One region of the Cronobacter muytjensii ATCC 51329 genome, then DNA from elsewhere that is predicted to be linked to it. Evidence: predicted binding sites of a transcription regulator. Region 1 holds the regulator's gene; each other region holds the start of a gene.

Region 1 (4,215 bases):
AATCTTCACGCCGCCGAAGTGGAAGGCGACAGCTTTCACCGCTACACGCGCCCGGAAATGGACATGGCAATCCGTAAGGCGCGCGATTTGGGCCGCCATATCAGCTATTTCGGCCCGGAGGCGAATGATTTCGGCCTGCTGGAGCAAACCTTTGTGGAATACGGCCTGACCGGCAAAGGGCAGTCGCGCAAATATCTGCATACCTACGATGAAGCCGTGCCCTGGAATCAGGTGCCAGGCACTTTTACGCCGTGGCAGCCGCTGCCGGAGCCAACAGATGTGCTGTTTTATGAAGGCCTGCACGGCGGCGTGGTGACGCCGCAGAATGACGTGGCGAAGCATGTCGACTTGCTGGTGGGCGTGGTACCTATCGTCAACCTGGAGTGGATCCAGAAAATGATCCGCGACACCAGCGAGCGCGGGCATTCCCGCGAGGCGGTGATGGATTCCGTGGTGCGCTCGATGGAAGATTACATCAACTACATCACGCCGCAGTTTTCACGCACGCATATCAACTTCCAGCGCGTGCCGACGGTGGACACCTCAAACCCGTTCGCCGCCAAAGGCATTCCGTCACTCGACGAGAGCTTTGTGGTGATTCATTTCCGTAATCTGGACAATATCGATTACCCCTGGCTGCTCGCGATGTTGCAGGGCTCGTTTATTTCTCACATCAATACGTTGGTGGTGCCGGGCGGCAAAATGGGGCTGGCGATGGAACTGATTATGTTGCCGCTGGTGCAGCGGCTGATGGAAGGCAAGCAGATACAGTGACGCCACGCCGTAACAGGCAGAAATCGTAGGGCGGGTCAGCGCAGCGCCACCCGCCCCCGCATTACCCTTCTATCACCTCATACGAATGCGTAATGTTCACGCCTTTGCCGAGCATCAACGCCACCGAACAATATTTTTCCGCCGACAGATCCACCGCACGCGCGACCGCTGCATCCTTCAGAGCCTTCCCCGTCACGACAAAATGCAGGTTGATATGCGTGAACAGGCGCGGCGCCTCTTCGCGGCGTTCAGAGGTGAGCTTCACTTCGCAGTCAGTCACCTCGTGACGGCCTTTTTGCAGAATAGACACCACGTCGATAGCGCTGCAACCGCCTGCGGCCATCAGCACCATTTCCATCGGGCTTGGCGCTTTGTCGCCAGAGTTGCCATCCATCAGGATCTGGTGGCCTGATGCGGACTCGCCCAGGAAGGTTAAGCCTTCCACCCATTTCACTCGTGCATGCATGATTATCGCTCCAGGCTATTCATTTTACTGACAGATTACGCGGCCCCGCCATAAGAGGCAACGGAAGGCGACCTGCGTCAAGCTGAAACGAGACAACAGGAGACACCTGAGAAAAGCTATGCTAAAACAGTCTGGATGCAGCGGCGATACATTGATGTTACGCATGTATGCAGAGGAGAGACAATTTATCGGCTGCGATGTCCACGGACAGCCAACTTCCCTGGATGCGGGAAGATGATGATTGCAGAGCCAGACAGGGGTTACGCGCCCTGTCTTTGGAGCCAGTTTAAAACAGAGGATAACCGCGCATGGTGCTTGGCAAACCGCAAACAGACCCGACTCTTGAATGGTTCTTGTCTCATTGCCACATTCATAAGTATCCATCTAAGAGCACGCTGATTCACCAGGGTGAAAAAGCGGAGACGCTGTACTACATCGTCAAAGGCTCAGTGGCAGTGCTGATCAAAGACGAAGAGGGCAAGGAGATGATCCTCTCGTACCTGAATCAGGGAGACTTCATCGGCGAACTGGGTTTGTTCGAGGAAGGTCAGGAACGCAGCGCCTGGGTTCGCGCTAAAACTGCCTGTGAAGTGGCTGAGATCTCTTACAAAAAATTCCGTCAGCTGATTCAGGTAAACCCGGATATTCTGATGCGTCTTTCTTCACAGATGGCGCGTCGTCTGCAGGTGACCTCAGAAAAAGTCGGCAACCTGGCGTTCCTCGACGTGACGGGCCGCATCGCGCAGACGCTCCTGAATCTCGCCAAACAGCCGGACGCCATGACCCATCCGGACGGTATGCAGATCAAAATTACCCGCCAGGAAATCGGTCAGATCGTGGGTTGCTCCCGCGAAACCGTGGGCCGTATCCTGAAGATGCTCGAAGATCAAAACCTGATTTCCGCGCACGGGAAAACCATCGTGGTTTACGGAACCCGCTAAGGTTTCTGAAAAAAACGGCGTGTCGCTTCGGTAACACGCCGTTTTTGTTTCTATACTTCTCCCCTATGTGGCGTCGTCTTATCTATCACCCTGAAATCAATTACGCTTTGCGGCAAACGCTGACCTTAAGCCTGCCGGTCGCGGTGGGATTGATGCTGGGCCATTTACAACAGGGGCTGCTGTTCTCGCTGGTGCCCGCGTGCTGCAACATCGCCGGTCTCGATACCCCCCACAAACGCTTCTTCAAACGCCTGATTATCGGCGCGTCGCTGTTCGCGCTGAGCAGCCTGGCGGTACAGTTTCTGCTGTTGCAGGCGGTGCCGCTGCCGCTGATTTTGCTGATGCTGGCGCTGCTGCTCGGCGTGACGGCGGAGATAAGCCCGCTGCATGCGCGTCTGCTGCCCGCGTCGCTTATCGCGGCGATTTTCACGTTAAGCCTTGCCGGCAATATGCCAGTCTGGCAACCGATGTTGCTTTATATTCTCGGCACCCTCTGGTATGGCTTGTTCAATGGTTTCTGGTTCTGGCTGTGGCGTGAGCAGCCGCTTCGCGAATCGTTAAGCCTGATTTATCAAAGCCTCGCTGATTACTGCGAGGCGAAATATAGCCTGCTGACACGCCATACCGACCCGGAACAGGCGCTGCCGCCGCTGCTGGTGCACCAGCAAAAAGTCGTGGATCAGATAAGCCAGTGTTATCAGCAGTTGCAAATGCTGGCGGCGACCCGGCAGAACGGCTACAAGCGTCTGCTACGCGCCTTTCAGGTAGCGCTGGATCTTCAGGAGCATATCTCGGTGTCACTGCATCAACCGGGCGAAGTGCAAAAGCTGGTGGAGCGCAGCCATGCGGAAGCGGTGTTGCGCTGGACGGCGCAAACCGTGGCCGCGCGCCTGCGCACGCTCTCCGACGATATCCTCTATCACCGCTATTCTCACCGCTTTACGATGGACAAACAGATCGAGGCGCTGTCAAAAATCTCCCGCCAGCACCCTGATAACCCGGTCGGGCAGTTTTGCGAATACCATTTCAGCCGCATCGCCCGCGTGCTGCGTACCCAGCGCCCGCTTTACGCCCGCGACCTCATGGATAACGGCCAGCGCCGCCTGCCGCTGTTGCCCGCGCTGAAAAGCTATCTGTCGTTCAAATCGGCCGCGCTGCGCACCGCGGCGCGGCTTGGCGTGATGCTCGCGGCGGCGGGTCTGCTGGCGAGCGTATTTCAGTTGCCGAAGCCGTACTGGATCCTGATGACGGTCCTGTTCGTCACGCAAAACGGCTACGGCGCGACGCGGGTGCGCATTTTGCACCGTGCGGGCGGCACGCTGGCCGGGCTGATTATCGCGGGCATTACGCTGCATCTGAATGTGCCGCAGGGCTATACGCTGCTCGGCATGCTGGTGGTGACCTTAATCAGCTATCTCATTATCCGCCGCAACTACGGCTGGGCGATGATTGGCTTCACCGTGACGGCGGTCTATTCGCTTCAATTGCTGACGCTGAACGGCGAGCAGTACATTGTGGCGCGTCTGATTGACACCCTGACAGGTTGTCTCATCGCTTTTGGCGGTATGGTCTGGCTCTGGCCGCAGTGGCAAAGCGGCCTGCTGCGCCAGAACGCGCACGACGCGCTGGAAGCCGATCAAGAGGCGCTGCGCCTGATCCTGAGCGACGATCCACAGCCCGCGCCGCTCGCGTGGCAGCGCATGCGCGTCAACCAGGCGCATAACGCGCTCTACAACTCGCTCAATCAGGCGATGCAGGAGCCGGGCTTTAACAGCCGGTATCTGGAGGATATGCGCCTGTGGGTAACACACAGCCAGTTTATCGTCGAGCACATCAACGCGATAACGACGCTGGCGCGCGAGCAATCCACGCTGACGCCGGAAACCGCGGCGCGCTACTTACAGGCCTGTGAAATCGCGCTGCAACGCTGTCAGCAGCGGCTGGAACATGACACGCCGGGCGAGACGCAAAACGAGGCGGTGCTGGAGGGCGAAGAGGTATTGCCGGAAGGGCCGCTCAGCGTGATGGAACATC
Region 2 (4,215 bases), 520 kb from region 1:
GCCACGGTGAGCGTCGGCTGGCCGGTCAGTTGCAGAATAGCGAGATGCTCGCAGGTCTGCGCCATCACGCCATCGTCGCACGCCACAACCAGCAGCGCGTGATCGATGCCGCCGACGCCCGCCAGCATATTGCCGAGAAACTTTTCATGGCCCGGCACATCGATAAAACCGATAACGCGCCCGTCCGGTTGCGGCCAGTAGGCGTAGCCGAGATCGATAGTCATGCCGCGTTTTTTCTCTTCCGGCAGACGGTCGGCGTTGATGCCGGTCAGCGCTTCAAGCAGCGTCGTTTTGCCGTGGTCCACGTGACCGGCGGTGGCGATAATCATTGCAACAACATCTCCATCACTCCTGCTTCATCTTCAAGACAGCGTAAATCGAGCCATAAGCGCCCCTCGCCCACCCGGCCGATTACCGGCACGGGCAGTCGACGCCAGCGGGCCGCCAGCGCCTCAAGACGACTGCCGCGCCCGTCGCGCGGGGTGAACGTCAGCGCGGCGCTGGGTAGCCGGTCTACCGGCAGCGAGCCGCTGCCTATCTGCGACAGGCAGGGCATCACCTCAACCAGAAATTCGTCGCCATAGCGGGCGTCGAGCGCCGGTCGCAGGCGCTGCGCCTGCGCGCTGATGTCATCCGCCTGACGCGTCAGTAGCCGCAGCGTCGGCAGGCGTTGCGCGAGTTTTTCCGGGTGCAGATAAAGACGCAGCGTGGCGTCGAGCGCCGCCAGCGTCATTTTATCGGCGCGCAGAGCGCGCTTAAGCGGGTGCTTTTGCAGCGCGGCGATCAGCGCTTTCCTGCCGACGATAATCCCCGCCTGCGGCCCGCCCGGCAGTTTATCACCGGAAAAACTCACCAGACTCGCCCCGGCGGCGAGCGCCTCCTGAGGCATCGGCTCTTTCGGCAGGCCATACAGGCTGAGATCCACCAGCGAACCGCTGCCGAGATCGACAATCACCGGAACCGTCGACGCCTGCGCCAGCTCGCCCGCCTCCACCGCTTTGGTAAAGCCTTCAATCTGATAATTGCTGGTGTGGACTTTCATCAGCAGCGCGGTCTGCTCGTTGACGGCCTCAAGATAATCTTTCAGGTGCGTGCGGTTGGTGGTGCCCACTTCCACCAGCTGGCAGCCTGCCTGGCGCATCACATCCGGAATGCGAAACGCGCCGCCGATTTCCACCAGCTCGCCGCGCGAGACGATAACCTCTTTGCCCGCGCCCAGCGCCGCCAGCATCAGCAACACCGCCGCCGCGTTGTTATTCACGATGCAGGCGTCTTCCGCGCCGGTCAGCTCGCAGAGCAGATCCGCCAGCGCGCGGTCGCGGTGACCGCGCTCGCCGCCATCAGCGTCATACTCCAGCGTCACGGGCGAGCGCATGGCGCGGGCGACCGCCTCCACCGCCTCTTCCGCCTGTAACGCGCGGCCAAGATTGGTGTGAAGCACCGTCCCGGTGAGGTTAAAGACCGGGCGCAGCGCGCTCTGCGCGGCGCGTCGCAGCCGGGCTGCGGCCTCCGTGGGCCAGCCGTCGCACCACGCCGGCAGCGCCTGATGCTCGCGAATAACCGTGCGCGCCTCGTCCTGCATCGCGCGAAGGGTGTTGACCACGCGCGTATGGCCGTAGGTATCCAGCAGCGGCTGGAATGCGGGGTCGCGCAGCAGGCGGTCGGTAGCGGGAAGCTGGCTGTAAAGCAGACGGGAATCGGTCGTCATGGCGTGCATAAACCTGGATAAAACGTGGCGATAATTTAGCAGGAATCGTGCGGCAGTTCAGTCCCCGCTTGCAGCAAGCGCAACAAAGGGCGGTTTCGCCGCCCTTTGTACGCGGCGGCTCAGGCGGTCGGCGGTTCGGTGCGCGCGAAGCTTTCGCGGGCAAACAGCGCCTCCACCAGCTTCACCAGATGCGGGCGCTGCGCACACCAGCCCGGCGCCACGCGGCGGAAGTTAAGATAACCGATGGCGCAGCCGACAGCGATGGTGGCGAGCGTCAGTTCATCAGCCTTCAGCGTACCGTCGGCGACATAGCCTTCCAGCGCATCCAGGCTGCGGTTGATTTTCTCGCGCTGGCGCAACAGCTCGTTTTCCGACTGCTGCGCCGCCGGACGCGCCTGTTCGCGCACCGATACCAGCGCCGCGTCCATCACGCCATCCGCCAGCGCCTCCAGCTGACGCACTTTCAGCGCCGCGAGCGGCGCCTGAGGCAGCAGCGCCGGTGGGGCATCCAGCAGCTCGATATACTGCGCGATGATCGGCGAATCAAACCAGGTCTCGCCCTCGTCAGTCACCAGCGCCGGCACTTTCCCGAGCGGGTTGTACTGCGCCATGCCGTTTTCTTCGGCATACGGCTGCTCATTGATGAATTCAAACGTGATGCCTTTTTCGAGCAGCATCACGGAGATTTTGCGCACAAACGGGCTGGTGTAACTACCGACAAGTTTCATGACCGGGTCCTTTTACGTTAACGCCAACGGAAGGGTAAGTATGGGTCAGGATACGCGAAAAAGGCGGGCAGCGGCGCGGTAAAACGCACAGGCGGAACGGCTGTACAAGCGAGGTTTTGTTGTCATCTGGCTGCTGTAACTTTCTTACAGGCTATGCTTTGTGTCATGGATAAAAAATGAACGGCCTTTGTTCGGATTTTTCCTGGGAAATATTTTGTGATTTACATCACAAATGAATAACAAAACCCCCGCAACAAAATGTGATTTTATTCACATTTATCGGGTGGTTGCGGCGATATTTTGCGCATTGTCTTTTTTTTACACGCCGATTTTGTGATTTGAATCACGCAACCATACCCCGATAACCCCAGCTTCACGTGATCGAGATCACACTAAAAGCACCTGTCTGGACACCATCGCAATTCAGTGCCAGATTTCGCGTCATCAGAGCATGGGTCCGGCTACCTCTGCCGCCACGTTAACAATAAACCTCGGGCCGCAAGCCTGCGCGTAAACATAAGAAGGGGTGTTCTATGTCATCCGATATCAAGATCAAAGTGCAAAGCTTTGGTCGTTTTCTCAGCAATATGGTAATGCCTAACATCGGCGCGTTTATCGCCTGGGGTATTATCACCGCGTTATTTATTCCTACAGGATGGTGGCCCAACGAGACGCTGGCGAAGCTGGTTGGCCCGATGATCACTTATCTGCTGCCGCTGCTGATTGGTTATACCGGCGGTAAGCTGATCGGCGGTGAGCGCGGCGGCGTGGTGGGCGCAATTACCACTATGGGCGTTATCGTCGGCGCGGACATCCCGATGTTCCTGGGCGCGATGATCGCAGGCCCGCTGGGCGGCTTCTGCATTAAGAAGTTCGACGCCTCGGTCGACGGCAAAATCAAATCCGGCTTTGAAATGCTGGTGAACAACTTCTCCGCGGGCATCATCGGTATGATCCTCGCGATTCTGGCGTTCCTCGGCATTGGCCCGGCGGTAGAAGTGCTTTCCAAAGTGCTGGCCGCTGGCGTGAACTTCATGGTGGTTCACGACATGCTGCCGCTGGCGTCGATTTTCGTTGAACCGGCGAAAATCCTGTTCCTGAACAACGCCATCAACCACGGCATTTTCTCGCCGCTGGGTATTCAGCAGTCGCATGAGCTTGGCAAATCTATCTTCTTCCTGATTGAAGCCAACCCGGGCCCGGGCATGGGCATCCTGCTGGCGTACATGTTCTTTGGTCGCGGCAGCGCGAAACAGTCTGCGGGCGGCGCGGCTATCATCCATTTCCTGGGCGGTATCCACGAGATTTACTTCCCGTATGTGCTGATGAACCCGCGTCTGATTATCGCCGTTATCCTGGGCGGTATGACCGGCGTGTTCTGCCTGACCATCCTGAACGGCGGCCTGGTTTCTCCGGCCTCTCCGGGTTCTATCCTCGCGGTGCTGGCGATGACGCCAAAAGGCGCGTATTTCGCAAACCTGGTGGCGATTTTCGCCGCGATGGCGGTCTCCTTCGTGGTGGCGGCTATCCTGCTGAAAACCAGCAAAGTGAAAGAAGAAGACGATATCGATGCGGCTACTCGTCGTATGCAGGATATGAAAGCGCAGTCTAAAGGCGCTGGCGCACCGGCTGCTGATCTGAGCAACGACCTGAGCCACGTGCGTAAAATCATCGTCGCCTGCGACGCCGGTATGGGTTCAAGCGCGATGGGCGCGGGCGTGCTGCGTAAGAAAGTGCAGGATGCGGGCTTAAGCCAGATTTCTGTCACCAACAGCGCCA
Region 3 (4,215 bases), 880 kb from region 1:
AAATTCCTGCAGGGCGACCCCTACCAGGGGATGGTGCATTTCACCCGTTTCTTCCTGAATACCCTGCTGGGGATGGGCGGTTTTATCGATGTGGCCGGGATGGCGAACCCGAAATTGCAGCGCGAAGAGCCGCACCGTTTCGGCAGCACGCTTGGCAGTTACGGCGTGGGTTACGGCCCGTATCTGCAACTGCCGTTCTACGGCAGCTTCACGCTGCGTGAAGATGTCGGCGATATGGCAGATACCACTTATCCGGTGCTGTCCTGGCTGACCTGGCCGCTGTCGCTCGGCAAATGGGCGGTGGAAGGTGTGGAAACCCGTGCGCAACTGCTGGATTCCGACGGGCTGCTACGCCAGTCGTCCGATCCTTACATCATGGTGCGTGAGGCGTATTTCCAGCGCCACGATTTCATCGCCAATGGCGGCAAGCTCAAGCCGAATGAAAACCCCAACGCGCAGGCGATCGAGGGTGACCTGAAAGATATCGATTCGGAATAAATAGCCGGATGCGTTAATCCTGAAGGCAAATAAATAAAGAAGGCGGGCATTCAGGCTCGCCTTCTTTATTTATCGCGGCATTAAAACCGGCAATAAAAAAGGCGAGCCGCAGCCCGCCTTTTCAATATACAGGGTTATCAGAACTTATAGTTGAAGTTCACACCGTACAGCCAGGCTTTACCTTCAGATTTGAAAGTGTACGGGCCTTCGGTGAATTCCACGTGCTGACCGTGCATATAAGACACACCGGCATCCACAGAGGCGTCTTCATTGAAGGCGTAGGTCGTACCGGCGCTCAGCCAGAGACGGTCCTGGTCCGGAATAGAGATGGAGCGTTGCTGCGCGGGCACCGGGCTGTCATCAAAGGCGATACCGGTACGGAAGGTCCAGTTGTCGTCCATATAATAGGTGGTGCCGAGCGCGATGCGGTACGCGTCTTTAAACTTCTCTTCTTTCTTGAACAGGGTGTCGCCGTTGCTGTTGGTGGCTTTCAGCTCCTGGAACTGGCTCCAGCTGGTGTAGGTCAGGCTATAGTGCACGGCCCACTGCGGCGCAACGCGGTTATAACCGGAGATTTCCCACATTTCAGGCAGATTCAGGGTCAGAGAGCCGCCCGTGGTGCGGCCGCCTGTGCCAAGCGGGAGCTGCTGGCTTGCCAGGAAGGCGTTAAATGCCGGATTCAGACTGCTTTTATAGTCGCCGTCAAAGTCGATTTTTACTTCAGAGCGGTAGGTCAGTGAGTAGCGGTTATCTTTGTCCAGTTCATACAGGATACCCGCGTTCCAGCCAAAGCCCCATTCGTCGCCTTTCAGGTGCGCAATCTGAGTGTCGCTGCTCAGTGAGTTAGCGTAACCCGCAATCTGGCGCAGCGCGTCACCTTGTGGGCCTGGGCTGGTAAAGCCTGGTGACTGACTCAGTTGCCCGGCAACCAGTTGACCAAGATCGCCCGCGTTACGTTCGATTTTCGCGCGCGCATAGACGGCGTCGAAGCCCAGGCCGAAGCTCCAGTGATTATCGAGACGATACGCGCCGCTCAGGTTCAGGTTCAGCGTTTCGAGGTCAGTTTTACCGCCCACAGAGCCTGCCGCATAACTGTCGTTATATTCGGTCGCGAGGCCGTAGTTGGAGGTTACGGATGCGCCCCAGCCAAACTGCTCGTTAATCGGCGCCACAAAGTGCAGGTTCGGCACCCAGGCGGTCGGCGCGATGTTATCCGCGTCCAGGCTGCGGCCAGTAAGGGAGCGGCCAGACACATTCACATCCGGGTCGACGAAAATCGCCCCGCCGGAGAAGGTCGGACGGTCAAACATGGTAATCAGCGCCGGGTTACGGCTGACGTTGCCCGCGTCATCCGCAATAGCGCCTTCCCCGGAGTAGGCGCGGCCCAGACCAGAGGAAGAGAATTCGTTTAACTGGAAACCTGCAGACCAGGCCTGAGAAGAGACGATTGCCACTGCGACTGCCAAAGCAGATTTGGTAAACAGGGTTTTCTGGCTCATGACCATAACCTCATCCATTTATTTTTATTTAAATAATGTTACGTGACGTAACAGGAGCGCGAAGTGTAGGGTCTGAGGTACGGCAGGGAAATCAGACCAGTGGCGAGAGTATAGGTCCGACCAGCAGATATGTTGCAAGTATGTTTATAAGTTTTTTCAATTGTGATCTTAGAAACGCGATCCGTTTAGCAAAATTCTGCGATGAGAGTATTCGTAAATCTGGTGATTATTGCGTTAGATCATTTTTAAGTGTGATTTCGGTCACTTATGGACGCAATCCGGAAGAACAGGTAGAGAGGGGGGCGGGGCGGGCGTAAAATAGGCGTATCCCTTTTCAGGAAATACAGAGGAAATCACTATGTCCAAATGCAGTGCTGATGAAACCCCGGTTTGCTGCTGTATTGATGTCGGCACCATTATTGATAATACCTACTGCGTCGCGTCCTATAGCCGCGTCTTTACGAGCCGCGCCGAGGCCGAAGAAACCCTCGCGGCATTAACGGCCAGAGCGCGTGAAGTCGAGTCCGAACCGTGCCAAATCAACCCGCGTTTTACGCAAGAGGCCGACGGCGTACGCCTTGATATCGATTTTGTTTTCGCCTGCCAGGCAGAAACCGTTATTTTCCAGTTAAGTCTGCGTTAATCCCGCCTCTCACGCCCCGGTGCCGCCGGGGCGTATTTCTTGTTACGTAATTCGTGTTTTGCTTCGCACTTTTTCCTTTATGTGATTGGCTGAATGTAAAATTCTGGTTAAAACTGTTATCAGGTCAGACCACTTAATACATAGTTAGCCTTTTACAGGGGAAAGTTATGAGTCAGGCACTACCGCTGGTCACCCGGCAGGGGGATCGTATTGCCATTGTCAGTGGGTTGCGCACCCCTTTCGCCCGTCAGGCGACGGCGTACCACGGCGTTCCGGCGGTCGATCTCGGTAAAATGGTGGTCGGCGAACTGCTGGCCCGCAGCGAAATTCCGCCTGAAGTCATTGAACAACTGGTGTTCGGCCAGGTGGTACAAATGCCGGAGGCGCCTAACATCGCGCGTGAAATCGTGCTTGGCACTGGCATGAGCGTGCGCACCGACGCCTACAGCGTCAGCCGCGCCTGCGCCACCAGCTTCCAGGCGGTGGCGAATGTTGCCGAAAGCATGATGGCGGGCACCATTCGCGCCGGGATCGCCGGCGGCGCCGACTCCTCTTCCGTGTTGCCCATCGGCGTGAGCAAAAAACTCGCGCGCACGCTGGTGGATGCCAATAAAGCCCGCACCGCCGGGCAGCGCCTGAAGCTCTTTTCGCGCCTGCGGCTGCGCGACCTGCTGCCGGTGCCGCCTGCTGTAGCGGAATACTCCACCGGGCTGCGCATGGGCGACACCGCGGAGCAGATGGCGAAAACGCACGGCATCACGCGCGAACAGCAGGACGCGCTGGCGCACCGCTCACACCAGCTGGCGGCGCAGGCGTGGGCCGAAGGCAAGCTGCGTGATGAAGTCATGACGGCGTACACGCCGCCGTACCGCGAGCCGCTCAGTGAAGATAACAATATCCGTAAAACGTCGTCGCTTGCCGATTACGCTAAATTGCGCCCGGCGTTTGACCGTAAGCACGGCACCGTGACGGCCGCCAACAGCACGCCACTCACTGACGGCGCGGCGGCGGTGATTCTGATGACCGAATCTCGCGCCCGCGAGCTGGGTCTTACGCCGCTCGGCTACCTGCGCAGTTACGCCTTTACCGCCATTGACGTCTGGCAGGATATGCTGCTGGGCCCGGCCTGGTCGACGCCGCTGGCGCTGGAGCGTGCCGGGCTTTCAATGGCCGATCTGACGCTGTTCGACATGCATGAAGCGTTCGCCTCGCAGACGCTCACCAACCTCAAACTGCTGGCAAGCGACCGCTTCGCGCGTGAAGTGCTGGGCCGCAGCCAGGCGACCGGCGAGGTGGATGACAGCAAATTTAACGTGCTCGGCGGCTCTATCGCTTACGGGCACCCGTTCGCCGCCACCGGCGCGCGGATGATAACCCAGACGCTCAATGAACTGCGTCGCCGCGGCGGCGGTTTCGGGCTGGTGACCGCCTGCGCGGCAGGCGGACTCGGCGCGGCAATGGTACTGGAGGCCGAATAATGGAATCGACATCCGCATTTACTTTACAGATCCGCCCGGACAACGTGGCGGTAGTCACTATCGATGTGCCGGGCGAAAAAATGAACACGCTCAAGGC
Region 4 (4,215 bases), 120 kb from region 1:
AGATTATGCAGATTGGAATATCCGGTGCCGAAATCGTCAATGGCAATCTCAAAGCCCGACTGACGAAATGCCTGTATAACCGGCGTGGTGCGCGGCACATCAATAAAACCCCGTTCGGTCACTTCTATCTTGATTTGCTGCGCCCGCACGCCGTGCTGGCTATTCTTGCCTTCAATTAATGCAATCAGACGCGACGAATGGAAATCGGATGCCGAAAGGTTAATGGAGATATAAATTTGCGGATGGGTCGCTAAGAAATGGCCTAAGTCATTAAATAACTCTTCGACTACATAATCCGTTACCTGCGCGATCATCCCGGTTTTTTCCGCGAGCGGAATAAATTCCGCTGGACTCATTACCTGACCGTTATAGCCCGGCCAGCGCAGCAGCGCTTCCGCGCCAACGCACATACCGTGTTTGATATCCATAATCGGCTGGTAATGCAGGCGCAGCATGCGCTTTTGCAAGGCGCGCTGCAGCTGGCGGCTCGGTGAATTAAAGCGGTGGCGAGTGCGGGTGCTGATAAACACCAAAAGGCCGCCCATCAGCAGCCCAAGCGGCAACATTACTGACATCTGACGCCGCCACGCCTGCCAGAACCAGGTCTCGGACGTCGAAACGACAATGGCGATGGGGCGTTTGCCCGAGACGACTATCGACCAGAAGCGGCCTTCTTTTTGAAAATCGGTTTTATGCGCGCGCGCGAACGGTGCCAGCGTATGGGCGTCTGTTTTTTCACTCAATGAAAAAAACGCCCGGGTCGCAGTATCATAAACGCCGTAAGTCAGCGCGGTGTCGTTCGTTAATATTTCACTAAAAGAGAGAGGGTTAACCACCGCGACATAATTGCCTTTACGCAAATAAATCATTTTGTGGCCGGAGTAGAACGGCGTGTCACGGTAATAATAGAAGGCGATATCCGGTGTGCGCGTATAATTCGCCGGAGAGAGAATAAAAGGCTGATCGAACAGGGGCGAGCATAATAACTCATCACCCTGAGCATAAATTAAGTCTTCGACATAAATCTGACCGCGAGCAATATCCAGCATATTGCGCTGATGGGCTGGCGAGCATATTTCACCCTGATATTTTTCGGCTTCATTACGGGCTTTCTCGACGTGGCTTAGCACCAGTTCGGTACGGTTGAGCACAAGCTGCGCGAAGGTATCCAGATGCGCGCGCGTTTCGTTGACAGCCCGATGGTGGGCGAGCCAAAGCGCAAGCATCACAGGCAGTAAGACCACCATGATTATGCCTGAGATTCGCAACGCCTGCCGTCGTGCCCTGAAATTCATTATGGCCTCATATCCCTGCTTTCTGTGTCACATTTATTACCTGATGAGACACGTCGCAAACAGGTGTTTACGTTGCATCAATCAGCAGGCATTGGCAATAGCCTTTTCCAGTTACCAGGTCAATATTTCGCGTGAAAGATTAAAATTTGCCGTAAGGGAAAATGCCAACGGCTATTTAATTTTTCTTAAGTGAAATATTTACGCTAATGCTGGCCCTAAAATTCATCAACCGTTCCAGAAAACGATTTAAGTTAAATTAATCATGATTGCCGAAAAAATGTACGGCCTGCTTTTTTTATGTCGAAATGGGAATGCCCGCATCGGTTAAATCTAAAAAACCGCTTTTTTGTGTATTGCGTTATTTCTGAACATTTTCATCGCATGCGGGATCATGCCCCCCTTGCCAGGGTGATTTTTTCAACAAAGCGCAGCCGCCAGACTGGCGAATAAAACAACAAATGTGATACAGTTCACACTTAGTGTGCAAGTTTACATGCTTGCCGTCACGTTAAATTTTAACGCCGCGCCAGGCCCACCTCTCCCTGGCCACCCGCGCGGCAGGTCGTTTTGAGGACAGGTTTCATGGCTACGCTTACCGCCAGCATGGTACTGATGCGCTGGCAACTTCTGGGTGCGGTTTTAATGTTTCTGGCCAGCACTCTTAATATTCAGTTTCGCAAATCTGACTACCAGGCGCTGGCGGTGATCAGCAGCGGTCTGGGCATTGTCGCCTCCTGCGTCTTCGCCACCGGTCTGCTCGGGGTGAGCATCGACTTCCACGCCATCTGGCACAATATGAAAGACATCATGGTGGAAGTGATGAGTCATACACCGCCGGAATGGCCGATGGTGGTGACCTGATTTGCCCGCTCGCTGATTAAAGCCCCTGCGCCAGGGGCTTTTTTGTGCCCTGCGTTTACATACACCCCGCGCAGCTGGTGCAGCGCCAGTCCGCTTTATTCACCGCCCGCCAGAAGGCACGATAGTAGTACTCCTCAAGCGGAATGCCGTTATCGAAAAACCAGTCGGTCAGCCATTCGACGTTTTCGACAATCCACTCATCCTCTTTGAGTCCGTCAGCGAACATTTCATCTTCCGGATCGATAATCGAATAGATCCCCCAGGTGTTCATCGCTTTTTCCTGCCAGTGTGGCGGCAGCGTCACCGGACGCTCTTCGAACGTAATCATCCAGTGGCCGTGGCAGAGCAGATTGCCGTTACGGCTCCAGGCGGCGGTAAACGGGTTATTTTCCTGTGTCATCGCGTGCGTTCCCTGTGTGAAATTCACCTGCGGGCGGCAACTGGCGCGCGCGTCAATAAACGCCGTCGCACAGGAAGGAATCGCAAAGCATGTCACTTCGTTATCACCGGGAAAATGCTAACTAAGAGGTACCCGGGGGTTACTTTTCATGATTTTTTGATGCGTAATCAGCACGTTAATCGGCGATCACCAGCCGGTTTCGCCCCTGCTGCTTACCGGCGTACAACATTTTATCGGCACGGTTAAGCGCCCTCTCAAACCCTTCTTCTTTGCCGAGCGCGCTGAGTGCCAGCGTGGCGGTCACTTCACGTGGGTTCTTGTCCGTCTGCCCGACCCACTCCTGAATGCGCGTCAGCAGGCGCTCCGCCACCCGTCTCGCATCCGACAGCGAGGTCTCAGGCATCAGCACCAGAAACTCCTCGCCGCCCCAGCGCGCCACGATATCGCTTTCACGCACGTTATCGGTGATTGCCCGCGCGATGCGCTGCAAAATCATATCCCCGTAACTGTGGCCGCAGCTATCATTGATCGCTTTAAAATGGTCGATATCCAGCAGCAGCAGCGCCACATCATGACTACCGGACTCTTTTTCCAGTAGCGATACCTGGTGCATAAAGTGACGCCGGGTATAGAGATTCGTCAGACTGTCGCGGCTGGCGGTGTTAAAGAGATCGAATTTCATGGTGTGCGTGAATTCAACCGAGCGCAGCGTCGTATACATCAGAAGCCCAATCGCCATCACAGCATTGGCGATGCCGATGCCATTTAATACCGGCGCGCTTAAGCCGGACGCTGTCCCCATATGATCGCGCAGGGCATAGCCCACGGTGCCAAGCACCGCAATAGCCGTCAGGAATATCGCGCGCCGCACCGGCACCTGCTGAAAGCTGAACGACACAATCGGGATAAGCGAAAACACAAACAGATAAAAATTGCTCTCCCAGCCCAGCATTACCGTGGTGGCGATGGCGTGCGCCAGGATCTCCACGCTCATCAGAGTGCCGACATAAAGATACCGGTAATGCTCTATCTCATTCAGACAATGGATATAAACCATCACGCTGAAGATGTTAAAAATGGCGAGCGTCGGGATCCCCATCGACAGAAACAGAAAAATCAGCCCGACGTGAATCATCAACGCCAGCCAGACGATCGGGATAATGTGTTGCCAGTATTGGTCGGTCGCCTGGCTAAGAAGTTGGTCGCGATCTCTTTCTGACATGGGCTAACCTGAAGTCGGGGCATCCCTGCCGAAAACGTATAGAGCGTCTGGATGCTTCATGAAAGCTATATCGGCAATCGCCCGGCGAGATTTAGCGCGCCACTACGTAAAAGCGCTATGCCGTTCATTTATGGCTTATTTCTATCGCCAGCCAGAGGCGGAACGGGTTGATGCTTAAAAAGCCTCCGAATGGCTTACATATTACCGTTTTCGCATCAGGTCAGTGGTTAATGGCGCAGATAAAGCCATAGTTCAGCGAGAGGCGCGCAGAAAAGCGGCAGAAAAGAAAGATAAATAACGCGCTGAATAAGCACAGGGCGACAAAGCAGGAAAGCGCAGAAATAAAACCGCGGATAAAGAAAAAGCCCTGCCGGAGGCAGAGCTTTTCGGTGCATGCTGACAGGGCGCCCGGACGGAGCGCCGCGTATCAGAACGGG

Evidence for each region. Region 1 encodes CRP, which controls carbon source genes, mostly activating them, when cyclic AMP is high. Its sites were predicted from a motif close to ATGTGANNNNNNTCACAT; they were not measured.
Region 2: the regulator CRP is predicted to act here: its motif matches at 2,695-2,712, upstream of AFK63_RS17840 (glutathione S-transferase).
Region 3: the regulator CRP is predicted to act here: its motif matches at 2,247-2,264, upstream of AFK63_RS04355 (YfcZ/YiiS family protein).
Region 4: the regulator CRP is predicted to act here: its motif matches at 1,754-1,771, upstream of AFK63_RS00885 (YjcB family protein).

What each region holds. Positions count from the first base shown of each region.
Region 1 covers NZ_CP012268.1:49,865-54,079, reverse strand. The annotation lists gene AFK63_RS00260 (phosphoribulokinase) at 1-774, shown strand, start outside; gene AFK63_RS00255 (OsmC family protein) at 836-1,240, opposite strand; gene crp (cAMP-activated global transcriptional regulator CRP) at 1,549-2,181, shown strand; gene AFK63_RS00245 (YccS/YhfK family putative transporter) at 2,247-4,215, shown strand, end outside.
Region 2 covers NZ_CP012268.1:3,896,817-3,901,031, forward strand. The annotation lists gene selB (selenocysteine-specific translation elongation factor) at 1-329, opposite strand, end outside; gene selA (L-seryl-tRNA(Sec) selenium transferase) at 326-1,708, opposite strand; gene AFK63_RS17840 (glutathione S-transferase) at 1,828-2,436, opposite strand; gene AFK63_RS17845 (PTS mannitol transporter subunit IICBA) at 2,970-4,215, shown strand, end outside.
Region 3 covers NZ_CP012268.1:927,444-931,658, forward strand. The annotation lists gene mlaA (phospholipid-binding lipoprotein MlaA) at 1-498, shown strand, start outside; gene fadL (long-chain fatty acid transporter FadL) at 636-1,997, opposite strand; gene AFK63_RS04355 (YfcZ/YiiS family protein) at 2,356-2,640, shown strand; gene fadI (acetyl-CoA C-acyltransferase FadI) at 2,808-4,118, shown strand; gene fadJ (fatty acid oxidation complex subunit alpha FadJ) at 4,118-4,215, shown strand, end outside.
Region 4 covers NZ_CP012268.1:170,121-174,335, reverse strand. The annotation lists gene AFK63_RS00890 (EAL domain-containing protein) at 1-1,295, opposite strand, end outside; gene AFK63_RS00885 (YjcB family protein) at 1,878-2,156, shown strand; gene AFK63_RS00880 (hypothetical protein) at 2,212-2,556, opposite strand; gene AFK63_RS00875 (GGDEF domain-containing protein) at 2,732-3,778, opposite strand; gene ssb1 (single-stranded DNA-binding protein SSB1) at 4,206-4,215, opposite strand, start outside.